2 regions of the Streptococcus sp. UBA4344 genome follow, and region 1 is predicted to be linked to the other one. Evidence: predicted binding sites of a transcription regulator. Region 1 holds the regulator's gene; the other holds the start of a gene.

The links. Region 1 encodes CtsR, which represses protease genes until heat stress. Its sites were predicted from a motif close to TTGGTCAAAAAAGGTCAAANA; they were not measured.
Positions count from the first base shown of each region.
Region 2: B4D49_RS08010 (ATP-dependent Clp protease ATP-binding subunit) is a predicted target of CtsR. The motif match lies at 6,291-6,311, and genes of this name have one in related genera.

Region 1 is NZ_DGTE01000011.1:13,587-22,279, forward strand. It holds gene rpsB (30S ribosomal protein S2) at 1-391, shown strand, start outside; gene tsf (translation elongation factor Ts) at 501-1,538, shown strand; gene B4D49_RS02140 (COG2426 family protein) at 1,634-2,098, opposite strand; gene B4D49_RS02145 (CtsR family transcriptional regulator) at 2,359-2,820, shown strand; gene B4D49_RS02150 (ATP-dependent Clp protease ATP-binding subunit) at 2,817-5,258, shown strand; gene dusB (tRNA dihydrouridine synthase DusB) at 5,336-6,313, opposite strand; gene hslO (Hsp33 family molecular chaperone HslO) at 6,306-7,172, opposite strand; gene B4D49_RS02165 (toxic anion resistance protein) at 7,293-8,564, opposite strand; gene B4D49_RS02170 (hypothetical protein) at 8,591-8,693, opposite strand, start outside.
Region 2 is NZ_DGTE01000041.1:43,442-52,134, forward strand. It holds gene ileS (isoleucine--tRNA ligase) at 58-2,856, shown strand; gene B4D49_RS08000 (DUF1827 family protein) at 2,946-3,248, opposite strand; gene B4D49_RS08005 (NUDIX hydrolase) at 3,320-3,766, opposite strand; gene B4D49_RS08010 (ATP-dependent Clp protease ATP-binding subunit) at 3,965-6,250, opposite strand; gene B4D49_RS08015 (hypothetical protein) at 6,377-6,784, opposite strand; gene argF (ornithine carbamoyltransferase) at 6,988-7,968, shown strand; gene B4D49_RS08025 (DUF1797 family protein) at 8,086-8,316, shown strand; gene B4D49_RS08030 (amino acid ABC transporter permease) at 8,600-8,693, shown strand, end outside.

The DNA of each region.
Region 1 (8,693 bases):
TGAAGTTCTTCCTAAGAAAGAAGTTGCTCTTCTTAACAAACAACGTGCTCGTCTTGAAAAATTCTTGGGCGGTATCGAAGATATGCCACGTATTCCAGACGTAATGTACATTGTTGACCCACACAAAGAACAAATCGCTGTTAAAGAAGCTAAAAAACTTGGTATCCCTGTAGTAGCTATGGTTGATACTAACGCTGATCCAGATGACATCGATGTTATCATCCCAGCTAACGATGACGCTATCCGCGCCGTTAAATTGATCACTTCTAAATTGGCTGACGCTGTTATCGAAGGACGCCAAGGTGAAGATGCTGACGCTGATTTTGCAGCAGAAGCACAAGCTGATTCAATCGAAGAAATCGTTGAAGTTGTAGAAGGCGACAACGAATAAGATTTAGAGGCTTAACAGTCTTTGATATGCTTTAAAACGGGGCAGAAAGCAAACCGCTCTGTCTCGTTTTTATTATTTGGTAAACAAAAAAATCCTGGAGGACATAAAAATGGCAATTACTGCAGCTCAAGTAAAAGAATTGCGTGAAAAATCAGGTGCTGGTGTCATGGACGCTAAAAAAGCACTTGTTGAAACTGACGGTGACATGGAAAAAGCAATTGAATTGCTTCGTGAAAAAGGTATGGCTAAAGCAGCTAAAAAAGCTGACCGCGTTGCTGCTGAAGGTTTGACTGGTACTTACGTTGACGGTAACGTTGCAGCAGTTGTTGAAGTTAACGCTGAAACTGACTTCGTTGCTCAAAACGCACAATTCGTTGAATTGGTTAAAGAAACAGCTAAAGCTATTGCTGAACAAAAACCTGCTAACAACGAAGAAGCACTTAAAGTTACTTTGGCTTCAGGTGAAACTTTGGAAGCAGCTTACGTTAACGCTACAGCAACTATCGGTGAAAAAATTTCATTCCGTCGTTTCGAAGTTATCGAAAAAACTGATGAACAACACTTCGGTGCATATCAACACAACGGTGGACGTATCGGTGTTATCACTGTTCTTGAAGGTGGCGACGAAGCTCTTGCAAAACAAGTTTCAATGCACGTTGCAGCTATGAAACCAACAGTTCTTTCATACAAAGAACTTGACGAACAATTCATCCACGATGAATTGGCTCAAATGAACCACAAAATCGATCTTGATAACGAATCACGTGCAATGGTTAACAAACCAGCTCTTCCACACTTGAAATTCGGTTCTAAATCACAATTGTCTGATGAAGTAATCGCACAAGCTGAAGAAGATATCAAAGCAGAACTTAAAGCAGAAGGTAAACCAGAAAAAATCTGGGATAAAATCATCCCTGGTAAAATGGCTCGCTTCATGCTTGACAACACTAAAGTTGACCAACAATACACACTTCTTGCACAAGTTTACATCATGGACGACAGCAAAACTGTTGAACAATTCCTTGATTCAGTAAACGCAAAAGTTGTTACTTTCGCACGTTTCGAAGTTGGTGAAGGTATCGAAAAAGCAGCTAACGACTTTGAATCAGAAGTTGCAGCTACAATGGCAGCAGCTCTTAACAAATAAGAATAGCTTGCTAAATTAAAAGAAGATCACTAAGTGGTCTTCTTTTTTGTTATAAATAAAGAGGTTGGGTGTCCCAGCCTCCATTTTGTAAGTTCTTAAGATAAAGCACCTAATCCGAGAACAGTCAATGTTCCCATGATTAATCCAGCAAGGATAACGCCTAGCATAACCGCTATGACACTACGTTTGAAGTCCCAGTCAAGGATTGAAGCAGCAAGTGTACCTGTCCAGGCTCCTGTACCAGGAATTGGAATACCTACAAAGAGAAGAAGCGCGATAAAGACACCTTTGTCCCCAGCGGTATCGGCAAGTTTTTTCCCACCTTTGTGACCTTTTTTCAAGCACCAAGTAAAGAAACCACCAATAATAGGTTTATCAGCACCCCATTCTAAGACACGACGTGCAAAGAAGAAGATAATTGGTACGGGAAGCATGTTCGCGACAACACCGATAACGAGTGCTTGCCACATTGGAATACCAGTTGCAATAGCATAGGGTACAGCACCACGAAGTTCAACGAGTGGTACCATAGCAATCAAAAATGTAATAATATAGTTCATTTACTTGAAACCTTTCATTTGTTACAAAGTTAATTGTATCTTATCTCTTAGGCAAAGACAACTAAAATCTGTTGTAATGGAAAATACTGTTGATAAAATGAAACCGTTGTCGGTTATAAAGCACGAGAAAAGCTTGTTAGGAAGGCTCATTTGGTGTATTTTCGTTTATAAATAGTGATATTTTTGTTATAATGATAGTCAGTTATAGTCAAAGAGAGTCCATCTTGAAATGGTCTTTAATCTTGAAAAGGAGGAAGCTAATGGCAAAAAATACATCTGATAGTATTGAAGAATACATCAAGCAATTACTTGCCCAATCAGGTATTGCTGAGATTAAGCGGTCAAACTTGGCAGATGCCTTTCAAGTTGTTCCTAGCCAAATTAACTATGTGATAAAAACACGTTTTACAGAAAGTCGTGGCTATACAGTCGAAAGTAAGCGTGGTGGCGGTGGCTATATTCGCATTGCTAGAGTGCGTTTTTCAGATCAACACCAAATGTTTGACAATCTTATGGCAAATATCGGTGAACGAATTAGTGAGCAAGTCTTTACGGATTTGATTCAATTACTTTTTGATGAAAAAATTATTAGTGAACGTGAAGGAAATCTGATTTTAGCAACAGCTACTGATGATGTTTTAGGCAAAGATGCTCCAGCCATTCGAGCACGTATGTTGCGAAAAATCTTACAAAGATTAGATAGAAAAGGATTCCATTTATGAGTGAATATTCAATGAAAATGCAGGAGGTTTTCAGTATCGCCCAGTACCAGGCGGCACGATTTGAAAGCCCATATCTAGAAAGTTGGCATGTACTTTTAGCCATGGTAGCTGTTCATGATTCAGTGGCAGGATTAACATTTGCTGAATACCAAAATAAGATTGCTTACGAAGAGTATGAAGCAGCAGCGGTATTGGCACTTGGAAAATCACCTTTGAGTGATGTAAAAAATGTTCAATTTTTGGAGCAATCAAAGGCTCTTAAAGATGTGTTAGCTTTTGCAGAATCTATTTGCAAAGTGACTGGTGGCACAGAAGTTGGGACAGAACATGTTCTTTATGCGATGTTGCTTAATTTAGATCTATTTGCCACTCGTTTATTAGAAGTTGCAGGGTTTAAAAATAAAGAAGACGGTGATTCAGCACGTTTACTTGACTTACGTAAGAGCTTAGGACGTAATGCAGGATTTACTAAAGAAAAAATCAAAGCTATCCATGACCTTCGCAAACCGAAAAAGGCATCAATGGGCGGAGCTTTTTCTGAAATGATGAAACCTCAGTCAACAGCGGGAGAATTATCTGATTTCACACGTGATCTGACTGAAATGGCTCGTCAAGGGAAATTAGAACCAGTTATTGGTCGTGATAAAGAAATTTCACGTATGGTTCAAGTCCTTAGCCGTAAAACTAAAAACAACCCTGTCTTGGTCGGTGAAGCTGGTGTTGGTAAAACAGCTCTTGCTTATGGTTTGGCACAACGAATTATTGATGGTGAGATTCCATACGAACTTCAAGACATGCGTGTTCTAGAACTTGATATGATGAGTGTTGTGGCTGGTACGCGTTTCCGCGGTGACTTCGAAGAACGCATGAATCAAATCATCTCTGATATTGAAGAAGATGGTCACATCATTTTATTCATCGATGAAGTGCACACTATTATGGGATCTGGTTCTGGAATTGATAGTACTTTAGATGCTGCTAATATTTTAAAACCAGCTCTTGCACGTGGGACACTTCACATGGTTGGTGCGACAACTCAAGAAGAATATCAAAAGCATATTGAAAAAGATGCTGCGCTTTCTCGTCGTTTTGCTAAAATCACCATCGAAGAACCAAGTGTTGAAGATGCTTATCAAATTTTACTTGGGCTTAAGAAATCTTACGAAACTTTCCATAATGTGACGATTTCTGATCAAGCTGTGTTGACGGCTGTTAAAGCTGCACACCGTTATTTGACAAGTAAAAATCTACCAGATTCAGCTATTGATTTGCTTGATGAAGCTAGTGCAACTGTTCAAGGTTTGGTTAAAAAAGAAGCCCCAGAAGCTCTTACAGCTGCAGATAAAGCTATTTTAGAAGGTGATTTCAAATTAGCTACAAAATTGCTTAAAGAGTCACGTAAGAAAGTGACACGTAAACCAACAGCTGTGACTGAAGATGATATCATGGCAACACTTAGTCGTTTGTCAGGTATTCCTGTTGAGAAAATGACACAGGCTGACAGCAAGAAATATTTGACGCTTGAAAAAGAGCTTCACAAGCGTGTGATTGGTCAAGATGCTGCTATTTCAGCGATTAGCCGAGCAATCCGTCGTAATCAAGCAGGTATCCGCACAGGAAAACGTCCAATTGGGTCATTCATGTTCTTGGGACCTACTGGTGTTGGTAAGACTGAATTAGCTAAAGCTTTGGCTGAACTTCTCTTTGATGATGAATCAGCACTTATTCGTTTTGATATGTCTGAGTACATGGAAAAATTTGCGGCTAGTCGTCTTAACGGAGCTCCTCCAGGATACGTTGGTTATGAAGAGGGTGGCGAATTGACTGAAAAAGTTCGTAACAAACCTTATTCAGTCCTTCTTTTCGATGAAGTTGAAAAAGCTCATCTAGATATTTTCAACGTCCTTCTTCAAGTTTTGGATGATGGTGTGTTGACAGATAGTCGTGGTCGTAAAGTTGATTTCTCAAATACGATTATTATCATGACGTCAAACCTTGGTGCGACAGCTCTTCGTGATGATAAAACTGTTGGATTTGGTGCGCGTGATATGGCTCATGATTATGATGCTATGCAAAAACGTATCATGGAAGAACTTAAGAAAGCTTATCGTCCAGAATTTATCAACCGTATTGATGAAAAGGTTGTCTTCCACCACTTGACACAAGAAAATATGCGTGACGTGGTTAAAATCATGGTTAAACCATTGGTTGCAACCTTAGCTGAAAAAGATATTACGCTTAAATTCCAACCATCAGCACTTAAATATCTTGCTGAGGCTGGATATGACCCAGAAATGGGAGCTCGTCCACTTCGTCGTACTCTCCAAGATAAAGTTGAAGATAAATTATCAGAGCTTATCCTAGCAGGCGACCTAGCAAGTGGAAATACCCTTAAAATTGGTGTTTCTAAAGGACAACTCAAATTTGATATTGCTTAATAAAATAACCCCTGCTGGTAAACCAGTAGGGGTTTTGTTTTTAGATAATCCCTGAGAAAGTTTCTGGGATTTTTTTCTCATCGCAAACTGTTAAAGATTTCTTTGACTTCGTCGATAGTTTCTGCGCGTGAAACAGCTCCGCGGATTTTAGCTGCGCCAGCAGTACCACGTAGGTAATGTGGAGCTAGACCACGGAATTCACGGACAGCGATTTTTTCACCTTTGAGGTCAATGAGACGTTTGAGGTGATCTTCTGCGATGTCCAATTTTTTGGCAAATGGAAGATCTGGTAACTCTTCACCAGTTTCAAAATAATGATTGATTTGAGTGAAGATGTATGGGTTGTTCATGGCTGCGCGTCCAACCATAACAGCATCAACACCGATTTCTTCAATCATGTACTTAGCATCGTGAACGCTGCGCACGTCACCATTTCCGATAAATGGAATTTTAGTGATGGCTTTTGAGACGCGAGCAAGTGTTTCATGGTCACATTTACCAGTATACATTTGTTCACGAGTACGTCCGTGCATAGCAAGGGCAGACACACCAGCTGATTCAGCAGCCAATGCGTTTTCAACAGCAAGTTCGCTGTCTGACCAGCCTGTACGCATCTTAACAGTTAGTGGAATATCAAGAACAGAAGTGACTTCATCGATGATATGATAAATCTTATCAGGGTCTTTAAGCCATTTTGCTCCTGCTTCATTTTTGACAACTTTATTGACAGGACAGCCCATATTGATGTCAACGATGTCAGCTTTTGTATTTTCTTGAATATACTCAGCTGCACGTTTCAAACCATCCGCGTCTCCACCAAATAATTGGATAGACATTGGATGTTCAGTTTCATCAATGTGAAGCATGTGAAGGGTTTTTTCGTTATTGTAAAGGAGACCTTTTTCGGAAATCATCTCCATTACGACTAAGCCAGCTCCGAATTCTTTGGCAATAGTACGAAAAGCAGAGTTTGTCACCCCTGCCATGGGTGCTAGAACCGTACGGTGAGGAATTTCAACATCACCAATCATAAATGATGAGCTGAGTTTAGTCATTGATTAATTCCTCCAAGTCATCTTCAGTGAAGTTGTAAGTTTTACCACAGAATTGGCAAGTGATTTCAGCACCGTGGTCTTCGTCTTTCATAGCTTTAAGCTCGTCTTTGCCAAGAGTGACAAGAGCAGCTTCAAAACGTTCACGTGAACAGTCACAGTTAAAGCCAATTTCATCTTCAGCAAGAACTTTATATTCGTCTTCGCCGTAGATAGCTTTTAGAAGAGCTTCAATGTGGTCGTCAGATTCCAAGAGTTTTGAAATGGCAGGCATTTCTTGGATACGTTTTTCGTAGCGGTTGATTTCTTCTTCAGATGCACCTGGAAGAACTTGCAACATAAAGCCACCAGCAACTTCGACTTTATCTTCGTCGTCAAGAAGGACATTAAGTCCAACGGCAGAAGGTGTTTGTTCAGATTCAGTCAAATAAAAAGCCAAATCTTCACCGATTTCACCTGAGACAAGTGGTGTTGAAGATGTGTAAGGATTACCTGTACCATAGTCAGTAATGACAACGAATTGACCATGTCCCATGAATGGACCAACCATGACTTCGCCAGTAGCAGTTTTTTTAACATCGATACCAGTATTTTGAATATAGCCCTTAACATGTCCTTTAGTATCAGCCACAGAGATAATGTGGCCAAATGAGCTATCACCAATGACTTTGACGGTTACTTTGCTGTCTCCTTTCTGATTGGCAGCTAGGATTTGATTGGCAATAAGCGTTCTACCTAGAGCAACTGTAGAGCTAGAAAGTGTTTGATGTTTTTCTTGAGCAGTTCTGACAGTCTCAGTGCTATCAAGCACATAAGCACGGAAAGAACCAGATTTTGAAATTGATTTTATAAGTTTATCCATAAGAATATTATAACACAAAGCAAATTTGATGGGCTAGTATTGTGGCTGTTAAAGCGTAATCATCTAGTGAAAAGTAAGAAGATAAAAAAGGCGAGGATTCTCGCCTTTTTACTACTATTATTATTCTTCTGTAATGTCTGTTCTTTCGACTTCTTCTTGGCTTTCTTTGCCTTCGTTAAGAAGGGCTTCGACGATTTTTTGGTCACGGATTTTGACAGAGTCGTTAATGGTTTCTGCGGATTTGACGACAGCTGCTTCGAGTTGGGCACGTTGTTTACGACCGTTGTCAATAGCGGCGATAATGCCGTTATTTTGTTCAACGAGGCTTTCAGCAAGAGCTGTGACAGACTGGATAGAAACCGTTGGGCTTTGAGCAGTGCGTTCCAGCATAGGGATAGCTTCCTTGCTAGTCTCAGCAAGCATTTGAAGAGCAGCGTTATTAGCATTGACAATGGCATCAGCAGTCACACCAGATTTAACTGATTGTTGCAAAATGCCGAGCTGGGCAATTGACAATTTCATTGTCGGAATGGTGTTGCGACGAAGCATACCAAGTTTTTGGCGCATGTCTGATGACACTTTGACCATGTTACGCATTTGAGGCGTTGTTGTCCAAGCCACGTAAAGGCGACTGAGGTATTCAGTGTGCTGTTGTTCCAGTGTGTTGATAACTTCAGTCATGCGAGCTAGTTCGTCAGATTTTGTTTGATATTCTGGTGTTGCACTATCTAGTGTTGCCAGTTCATTTTGAAGGGCTTGTGCGCGGTTAGCACTTTCTGTTTGAGAAGCTTCGATAAAAGCAATCACACCGACAAGGTTTTCAATCGATTTGTTATTATCTTCAATCAGCATCTCAGCAGAGACGATGTTGCGTGCTAAGGTTTCTTCTTGTTTAACAACAGCGGCAGCCATGCCATCCATTTTTTGTTCAATATTTTGTGAATCAAAGTAGAATTCTTGCAAGCTATTTTTACTTTGTTTGAAAAGTTTTTGGAAGAAATTCGGTTTCTTTTCAAGCTCAGCAGGTGTAGCATCTTTATATTTAGCAATGAAGCCATTCAATTCACGGTTAGCATTTTTGAGCAGGTCATCAACTTGCGGAATTTCCAGTTTCTTTTGTTCTGCCAAAATGCGATTGACAGTCGTGTTAACTTCTTCAACAGCAGATGTTCCAAAATCAAGCAGTGCATTCTGGTCAGCAACAAAATTATCAACCAAAGCTGGCGCTTTAGCGGTAATAGCAGTTTGTTGTTCAGGAGTCAACTTATCGTAAAAAGAGACTTGTCCAGTTGAGGCGGTGTCAGTTGCTACGATAATTTCTGTTGTTTTGTCAGTTTTTGTAATAGCATTATCAGCGATTTTATCAATGTCAAAATTAAATGTATCAGCCATAAATAATCTCCTTTGTCAGAGCTAAATTACAAATTAGTATCGTCATCAGCCATCATGCGTAGGCTAATGTCAAAGTCTTTCAAGTCGCTTTCGTTAAGTTTTCTAAGGGTCTCATCAAGTGCCAAATCA
Region 2 (8,693 bases), on a different contig from region 1:
TTTTCTGTCGATGATTCATCATAGGCAGTTGAATATTATTTACTATAAGGAGTAGTCATGAAATTAAAAGAAACGCTTAATCTTGGAAAAACTGCTTTTCCAATGCGTGCTGGACTCCCAAATAAAGAGCCTAAATGGCAAAAGGAATGGGAAGAAGCAGACATCTATGCTAAACGTCAACAATTAAACGAAGGAAAACCTTCATTTAACCTCCACGATGGACCTCCATATGCTAATGGTAACATCCACGTTGGTCACGCCATGAACAAAATTTCTAAAGACATTATTGTGCGTTCAAAATCAATGTCTGGTTTCCGTGCTCCTTATGTTCCTGGTTGGGATACACATGGACTTCCAATTGAACAAGTATTGGCTAAAAAAGGTGTAAAACGCAAAGAAATTCCTTTGACTGAATACCTTGAAATGTGTCGTGAATATGCTCTTAGCCAAGTAGATAAACAACGTGAAGACTTCAAACGTCTTGGTGTGTCTGCGGATTGGGAAAATCCATATGTAACACTTATTCCTGCATATGAAGCTGCACAAATCCGCGTATTTGGTGCAATGGCTGATAAAGGATACATCTACCGTGGTGCAAAACCTGTCTACTGGTCATGGTCATCTGAATCTGCCCTTGCCGAAGCAGAAATTGAATATCACGATATTGATTCAACATCACTTTACTATGCTAACAAAGTTAAAGATGGTAAAGGTGTTCTTGATACTGATACATACATCGTTGTTTGGACAACAACTCCATTTACAGTAACAGCTTCACGTGGTTTGACTGTTGGTCCTGATATGGATTATGTTGTTGTTAAACCTGCTAACGATGATCGTAAATTTGTGGTTGCTGAAGCACTTTTGGATAGTCTTGCTGAAAAATTCGGTTGGGAATCATTTGAAGTAGTAGCAAAACATAAAGGTACTGAACTTGAATACATCGTTACAGAACACCCATGGGATACAGAAGTAGATGAACTTGTTATCTTGGGTGATCACGTTACACTTGATTCAGGTACTGGTGTTGTCCACACTGCCCCTGGTTTTGGTGAAGATGACTATAACGTAGGTGTTAAATACAATCTTGAAGTTGCCGTTACTGTTGACGAACGCGGTATCATGATGGAAAATGCTGGCCCTGAATTCCAAGGTCAATTCTATGATAAAGTAGTTCCAACTGTTAAAGAAAAACTTGGTAATCTTTTGCTTGCTAGCGAAGTTATCACTCACTCATACCCATTTGACTGGCGTACAAAAAAACCTATCATCTGGCGTGCAGTTCCACAATGGTTTGCATCTGTTTCTAAATTCCGTCAAGATATCCTTGATGAAATTGATCGTACAACATTCTACCCTGAATGGGGTCGTACTCGTCTTTACAACATGATTCGTGACCGTGGTGACTGGGTTATCTCACGTCAACGTGCATGGGGTGTTCCACTTCCAATCTTCTACGCTGAAGATGGTACAGCAATCATGACTAAAGAAGTTAGTGACCACGTTGCTGACTTGTTCGAAGAATTTGGTTCAATCGTATGGTGGGAACGTGATGCTAAAGATCTTCTTCCAGAAGGATTCACTCACCCAGGTTCACCAAATGGTGAATTCACTAAAGAAACTGATATCATGGACGTATGGTTCGATTCAGGTTCTTCATGGAACGGTGTTATGAATGCTCGTGAAGGTTTGGAATATCCAGCAGATCTTTACCTTGAAGGTTCTGACCAATACCGTGGTTGGTTTAACTCATCATTGATCACTTCAGTTGCTGTCAATGGACATGCTCCTTACAAAGCAGTGCTTTCTCAAGGATTCGTTCTTGATGGTAAAGGTGAAAAAATGTCTAAATCAAAAGGTAACATCATTTCACCAAACGACGTTGCTAAACAATACGGTGCTGAAATCCTTCGTTTGTGGGTAGCTTCAGTGGATACTGACGCTGACGTTCGTGTTTCTATGGAAATTCTTGGTCAAGTTTCAGAAACTTACCGTAAAATCCGTAACACACTTCGTTTCTTGATTGCTAACACAACAGATTTCAATCCAAATAAAGATGCTGTTGCCTACGAAGATTTGCGCTCAGTTGATAAATACATGACTGTTAAATTCAACCAATTGGTAGCAACAATTCGTAAAGCTTATGAAGACTATGATTTCATGGCTATCTACAAGGCAGTTGTTAACTTCATCACAGTTGATTTGTCAGCCTTCTATCTTGATTTTGCCAAAGATGTTGTTTACATTGAAGCAGCAGATAACCTTGCTCGTCGTCAAATGCAAACAGTCTTCTACGATATCTTGGTTAAAATCACTAAATTGTTGACTCCAATTCTTCCACACACAGCTGAAGAAATCTGGTCATACCTTGAATTTGAACCAGAAGAATTTGTTCAATTGTCTGAATTACCAGATGCTGAAGTCTTTGAAGGTCAAGACAATATTCTTGAAGAATGGGATGCCTTCATGACACTTCGTAACCAAGCTCAAAAAGCATTGGAAGAAGCTCGTAATGCTAAAGTTATCGGTAAATCATTAGAAGCTCACTTGACAATTTACGCAGGTGAAGAAGTGAAAACTCTTCTAACAGCGCTTGACAGCGATATTGCTCAATTGTTGATCGTATCACAATTAACTATTACTGATGAAGCAGCACCAGCCGATGCAGTAGCCTTTGATGGTGTAGCCTTTACAGTAGCGCATGCTGAAGGACAAGTTTGTGATCGTTGCCGTCGTGTTGATCCAACAGCTAAAGAACGTTCATACGGTGTTACAATTTGTGATCACTGTGCTGAAATCGTTGAAGCAAACTTCCCAGAAGCAGTTGCAGAAGGTTTTGAAGTTAAAGCAAAATAATATCATAATTTGCATGATAAAAAACGAACTCATATTGAGTTCGTTTTTTGTATGTAAAGAAAATAAAAAATCAGGTTATGAAAACCTGATTAAAGAGCTGTTGGGAAGGAAATTTCAATTAGATTAGCAGTATGTAGTGTTTTTAATTGATCTAATTGAACGGTTGACTTGTCAATTTTGCGTTTGAGGAAAAATTCTCGAATGGCTTCAATTTCACTGTCTTTAATAGCACGATACTTGTTTGAAATCAACAGCTCGTAGTGACTTGGTGCTTGTGTGAAAACAACATCGGTATTTCCTGCAGAGTAGGTCTCAACGAGTTTAGCGTCCGTGTTACGAAGCTGGTTACGGACTAGCTCGGAATGACTACTTGTTGTGTTGATTAACCTCATAAATTTCCTCCTATGAACTTTCTACCATTATTATAACACTATTTTAGGTGAAAAACTTAGAATATGAAATTTTAATGATGATTTTTTTTCCAAGCATCAACACCCCATTTATGACTACCACGTTTTAATTTTACGATGGCCTCATCAATTGAAAACCAAGCTAAATTATTAAAATCTTCAAGTGGGTCACCAAGTTTTTCAAAATGAGTTACTTCATAAATATAAGCTGGATTATAAAAATAAGTATTGCGGTGGCGTGAGTAGAAGTACTCATCAGCTTGTCCGTAATAATAACCTAGTTCAGCAGAGAAGCCTAGTTCTTCAATTAATTCTCGTTTTAAAGCTGAAAAATGATCCTCACCTGCCTCGATTTCTCCACCTGGTAGGAACCAAGAGCCGTTAGGGGCTTGAACTAAAATGATTTGGTCTTTAGTCGCATTTGGAATGATAGCATACACTCCATAGCGTGCCTTGTATTCAACATTATCAAGTTTTTCACCAAAAGTTGGATTTGACATAATATTCTCCTATAAAACAAGTGTCCGAATGAGTGGAGATGGAATGATTAATCTCTAAAGTAGATTTGTAAGAGTGGCTATTGTTGTTATTATACTAAAAAAAGTTGTCTTTTGCTAGAAAATTGTCGGAATATTTTGATTTTGATAATTGGTTGATATAAAAAAGCCTAGAAAATCTGATTTTCTAGGCTAAATTTATTATTCTGCTGAGACAGTTTCTTCTTTTTCAACTTTTTTAGCTGATTTAATGACAATTTTACCGTTACTTGTCATCACTGCCTTCAAATCTTTTTCAGTTGGGTGTTCAAGGTAGAAGTCGGTAATAGCATCTTCGATATAATCTTGGATAGTACGACGTAATGGACGAGCTCCCATCTTAGGATCGTAACCAAGGTCGACAAGTTTTTCTTTAACTTTATCAGTTACTTCAAGATGAATATCGTTAGTTGCTAAACGGTTATTGACATCGTCAAGCATAAGGTTAACGATATGAAGGAGGTTATCTTTGCTTAATGCCTTAAATTCAATAATACCATCAAAACGGTTCATGAATTCAGGACTGAAGAAGTCACCAAGTTGTCCAAGAACAGAATTAGTACGTCCTTCGCGTGCAGCACCGAAACCAACTGAAGCTTCTGTTTTACCAGTACCAGCATTAGATGTCATGATGATAATAGTATCTTTAAAGCTTACGGTACGTCCTTGACCGTCAGTCAAGCGACCATCATCAAGAACTTGCAAGAACATGTGCATAACGTCAGGATGTGCTTTTTCAACTTCGTCAAGAAGAATGAGTGAGTATGGATTACGACGAACTTTTTCAGTCAACTGACCAGCTTCTTCGTAACCAACATATCCTGGAGGGGCACCAACAAGTTTAGCGACAGCGTGTTTTTCCATGTATTCAGACATGTCAAAGCGAATCATGCTATCTGCTGAACCAAAAAGTTCAATAGCTAGCTGTTTAGACAATTCTGTTTTACCAACACCAGTTGGTCCGACAAAGAGGAATGAACCAATTGGTCGATTTGGTGTACCAAGACCAACACGGTTACGACGGATAGCTTTAGCAATCTTATCGACAGCTTCATCTTGACCAATAACGTGTTCTTTCAAGTCATCAGCAAGGTGAATTAATTGTGATTGTTCTTTTTCTTTCAAATCACCAACAGGAATATTTGTTTTTTCTTCAACGATAGCTTCAATGGTTTTTTCAGTAATTACTGGAATGTCATCTTCGTTGATGGTTTGTTTTTGCATTTCCTTGTATTTAGCAATTTGATCTCGGAAATAAGCTGCGCGTTCATAATCTTCTTCACGAGTAGCTTGAGTTTTTAGGTTTTCGGCTTGAACCAAACGTTTGTCAATTTCTTTTGGATCAACAAAGTTGAGTGTCAAGTTCATCTTAGAACCGGCTTCATCTAGTAAATCAATGGCTTTATCTGGAAGGAAACGATCTTGGATGTAACGGTTTGACAGATTAGCTGCAGCTTCGATAGCATCGTCGCTGTATTTTACGTGATGGTAATCTTCATATTTCTTTTGGATACCGCGAAGAATAGTGATTGTTTCTTCAACGCTTGGTTCGTCAACTTTAACGGGTTGCATACGGCGTTCAAGTGCAGCATCTTTTTCGATGATACGGTATTCGTTAAGAGTAGTAGCACCGACTAATTGAAGTTCTCCACGAGCAAGAGCTGGTTTCAAAATGTTACCGGCATCCATGTTGCCATCTCCGGCGTTACCAGCACCAACGATTTCATGGATTTCATCGATGAAGAGGATAACATCTTTACGTTCACGGATTTCTTCCATGAGTTTTTGCATACGTTCTTCGAATTGTCCGCGAATTCCAGTACCTTGAACAAGACTGACAACATCGAGACGGATAACTTGTTTATTTTGAAGTTTTTGCGGAACATTTCCGTCAACGATTTTTTGGGCCAAACCTTCAACAACGGCAGTTTTACCGACACCAGGTTCACCGATAAGGACAGGATTGTTCTTTGTACGGCGGTTAAGAATTTCGATAACGCGTACAATTTCAGAATCACGTCCGATGACAGGGTCGATATCACCACGACGTGCGATATCAGTAACATTGATACCAAATTCTTCTAGCAAGCCCTTAGGCTCTTGCTGTGCTGGTCCGTTTGGGCGGAAATTGTTGTTGCCATTGCCACCGCGTCCGTTATTATTGCCTCCACCAGATTGAGTTGGAGGAGTATTTTGGAATCCTTGGCTACCAAATGCTGGGAAGCCACTAAGATTGTTAAAGAAATCATCAAAAGGATTCGTTGATTGGTTAGTTTGGTTTGAAGAAGTTTGAGGATTACCTCCTAATCCTCCTAAGATAGCATTATTTGGGTCAGTTTTCATGATTTGATAGCAGTTTTGGCACAAATCAATTTGTCTTTGCTGCCCATTGACATTTGTATACAGGTGAATGGTAGATTCATTTAAATGACAATTTTGACAGAGCATATAAAATACCCTCCTTTCGTAATGTCTGACTAAAAGACTAAAGGTCAAAGATAGTCAGATTTCATACTTCCATTATAGCACTAGCTATTAGGAAATCAAGTAAAAAGCATTAAAAAATTAGCACTCTTATAAAAAGAGTGCTAATTTTTTTTCAGGGTCAATTTGACTAGCAGCCATAGACCCCATAATAGCTCCAAAGATAAAACCAGAAAAAATGAAGATACTTAAGAAGAGAGGATTGAACAAGATTTCAAAAGGATTTTCACCTTCTTGCCATTTGCTAAACATGTTAAAAACAAGCATAAAAATGGCAAAAATAACTCCACTAAGCCAGCCTTTTTTCTTAGCTTTTTGACGCTCTTTCTCAAGCTTATCTCTAGGGACTTCAAGAGGTCCCTGTAAGTCTCTATTGGTCAGCATTGTCATGATAAGAATTGGCGTGACAAAGATAATGATAAAGGCATTGCAGTAGAGGTAAATCAGAAGAGGTACGGTTCCTTTATCGCTGAATAAGATTGCTAAGAACGTTGCCAAAAATTCAAAGAGAAGTAAAGAAATAAATAATTTATTTCCAATTCGGTTAATCTCTTATTCACGGTATTCGTCCAATTCTTCGTTTCAATTATAAATGACACAATAAGAAATAAAATTTATTTTTATTCAAAATAGGCTTGACAAAGTGTATAATTATGCTAAAATTAAGTATATTATTCAAGGAGAAAAGGATGGATTAGCGTATGGTTTTTAATAATTCGTTTTTGAAAGAGATTGATTTTACTAAGGATGAGCTTGTTAATCTAATTGATTTAGGATTGAAATTTAAAGATTTAAAAAAGAAAAAAATAACTCATAAATATTTAGAAGATCTCAATATCGCACTTATTTTTGAAAAGACAAGTACAAGAACACGCTCTGCTTTTACAGTTGCTGGACAAGATTTGGGAATGAATGTAACTTATCTTGGTAGCAGTGAAATTCAACTTGGCAAAAAAGAATCAGTTATTGATACAGCAAAAGTTCTAGGCTCAATGTTTGATGGTATTGAATACCGTGGTTTCAAACAAGAGGATGTGGAAGCTTTGGCAGAATTCTCTGGTGTGCCTGTCTGGAATGGCTTGACTGATACTTGGCATCCAACTCAGATGATTGCTGACTTTATGACATTAAAAGAAGTCTTTGGAAAACTTGAAGGCCTTACTATTGCTTATGTCGGTGATGGACGTAACAATATGGCCAACTCTTTGCTAGTGACGTCAGCTATTCTTGGTGTTAATGTTAAAATTATTGCTCCAAACAGTTTGCAACCTGAAAAAGAAATCATCGAAATTGCTGAACAACACAATAATGGAGCTGAGTTGACCATTACGGATGACCTTGATGCTGTTAAAGGTGTTGATATGCTGTATACAGATGTTTGGGTGTCAATGGGTGAAAAAGTTGATTTTAAAGAACGTATTGATCTTTTGTTACCTTATCAAATTAATGCTGATTTAGTTGAAAAGACAGGAAATCCAGATGTTATTGTCATGCATTGCTTACCAGCTTTCCATGATTTGAATACTGAAATTGGTCAAGAAATCTATGAAAAATATGGTTTAGCTGAACTTGAAATTACTGATGAAGTCTTCCAAAAATACAGCACAGTTATCTTCCAAGAAGCAGAAAACCGTATGCATTCTATCAAGGCTATCATGTATAATTCTCTTAATGAAATTTAAAGGCGTTCTTTTTTGACGAGAAATTGTTATAAATGTGAGAAAATGCACTCCATTGTTGTTTGTTTAGTAGAAATTATGTTAAAATAGTAAAGACAATAAACGAAGAGGAGAATAGTCATGGAATCACATTTGGTGAGAATTATCAACCGTCTTGAATTAATGACGACTGATGGTAGCAATCTTAAACGTAATTTTGAACGTGATGGTGTCGTTGTGGCAGAAGTGTCTTTCAGCAATGACCCTGAAAATGGTCCAGTTTTCACTTTGCGTGATGTTGAAGCACGTGAGTCTTACTCATTTGACAGCATTGATTTGATCGCAATGGAAATTTACGACCTTCTTTACTAAGATAAAGAAAAATTCAGACACAGTATAAGGGCAAAGGACATTGTTAGATATAAAGTCCTTTCCATCCTATTTTGAAGTGTGGTTTCTATGCTTTCTTATATTGCTATTTTGAATTGATAAGAGTCTAGGTATTCCTAGGCTTTTTATTTTTATTTGCTTTTAAGCGAAGTATCATAGATGTTGTTGTATCAATCTTTTACGCTAGTTTACAGCTTCTTGAATGGTTGGTATTTTTATTCAACATATGTTATAATTAATTGATTATTGCTTATAGGAGACACAAATGGATTTTTCATTTTTACCAAAGTATTGGGCTTATTTTAACTATGGTGTCCTTGTAACCATTATGATTTCAGCATGTGTTGTCTTTTTTGGGA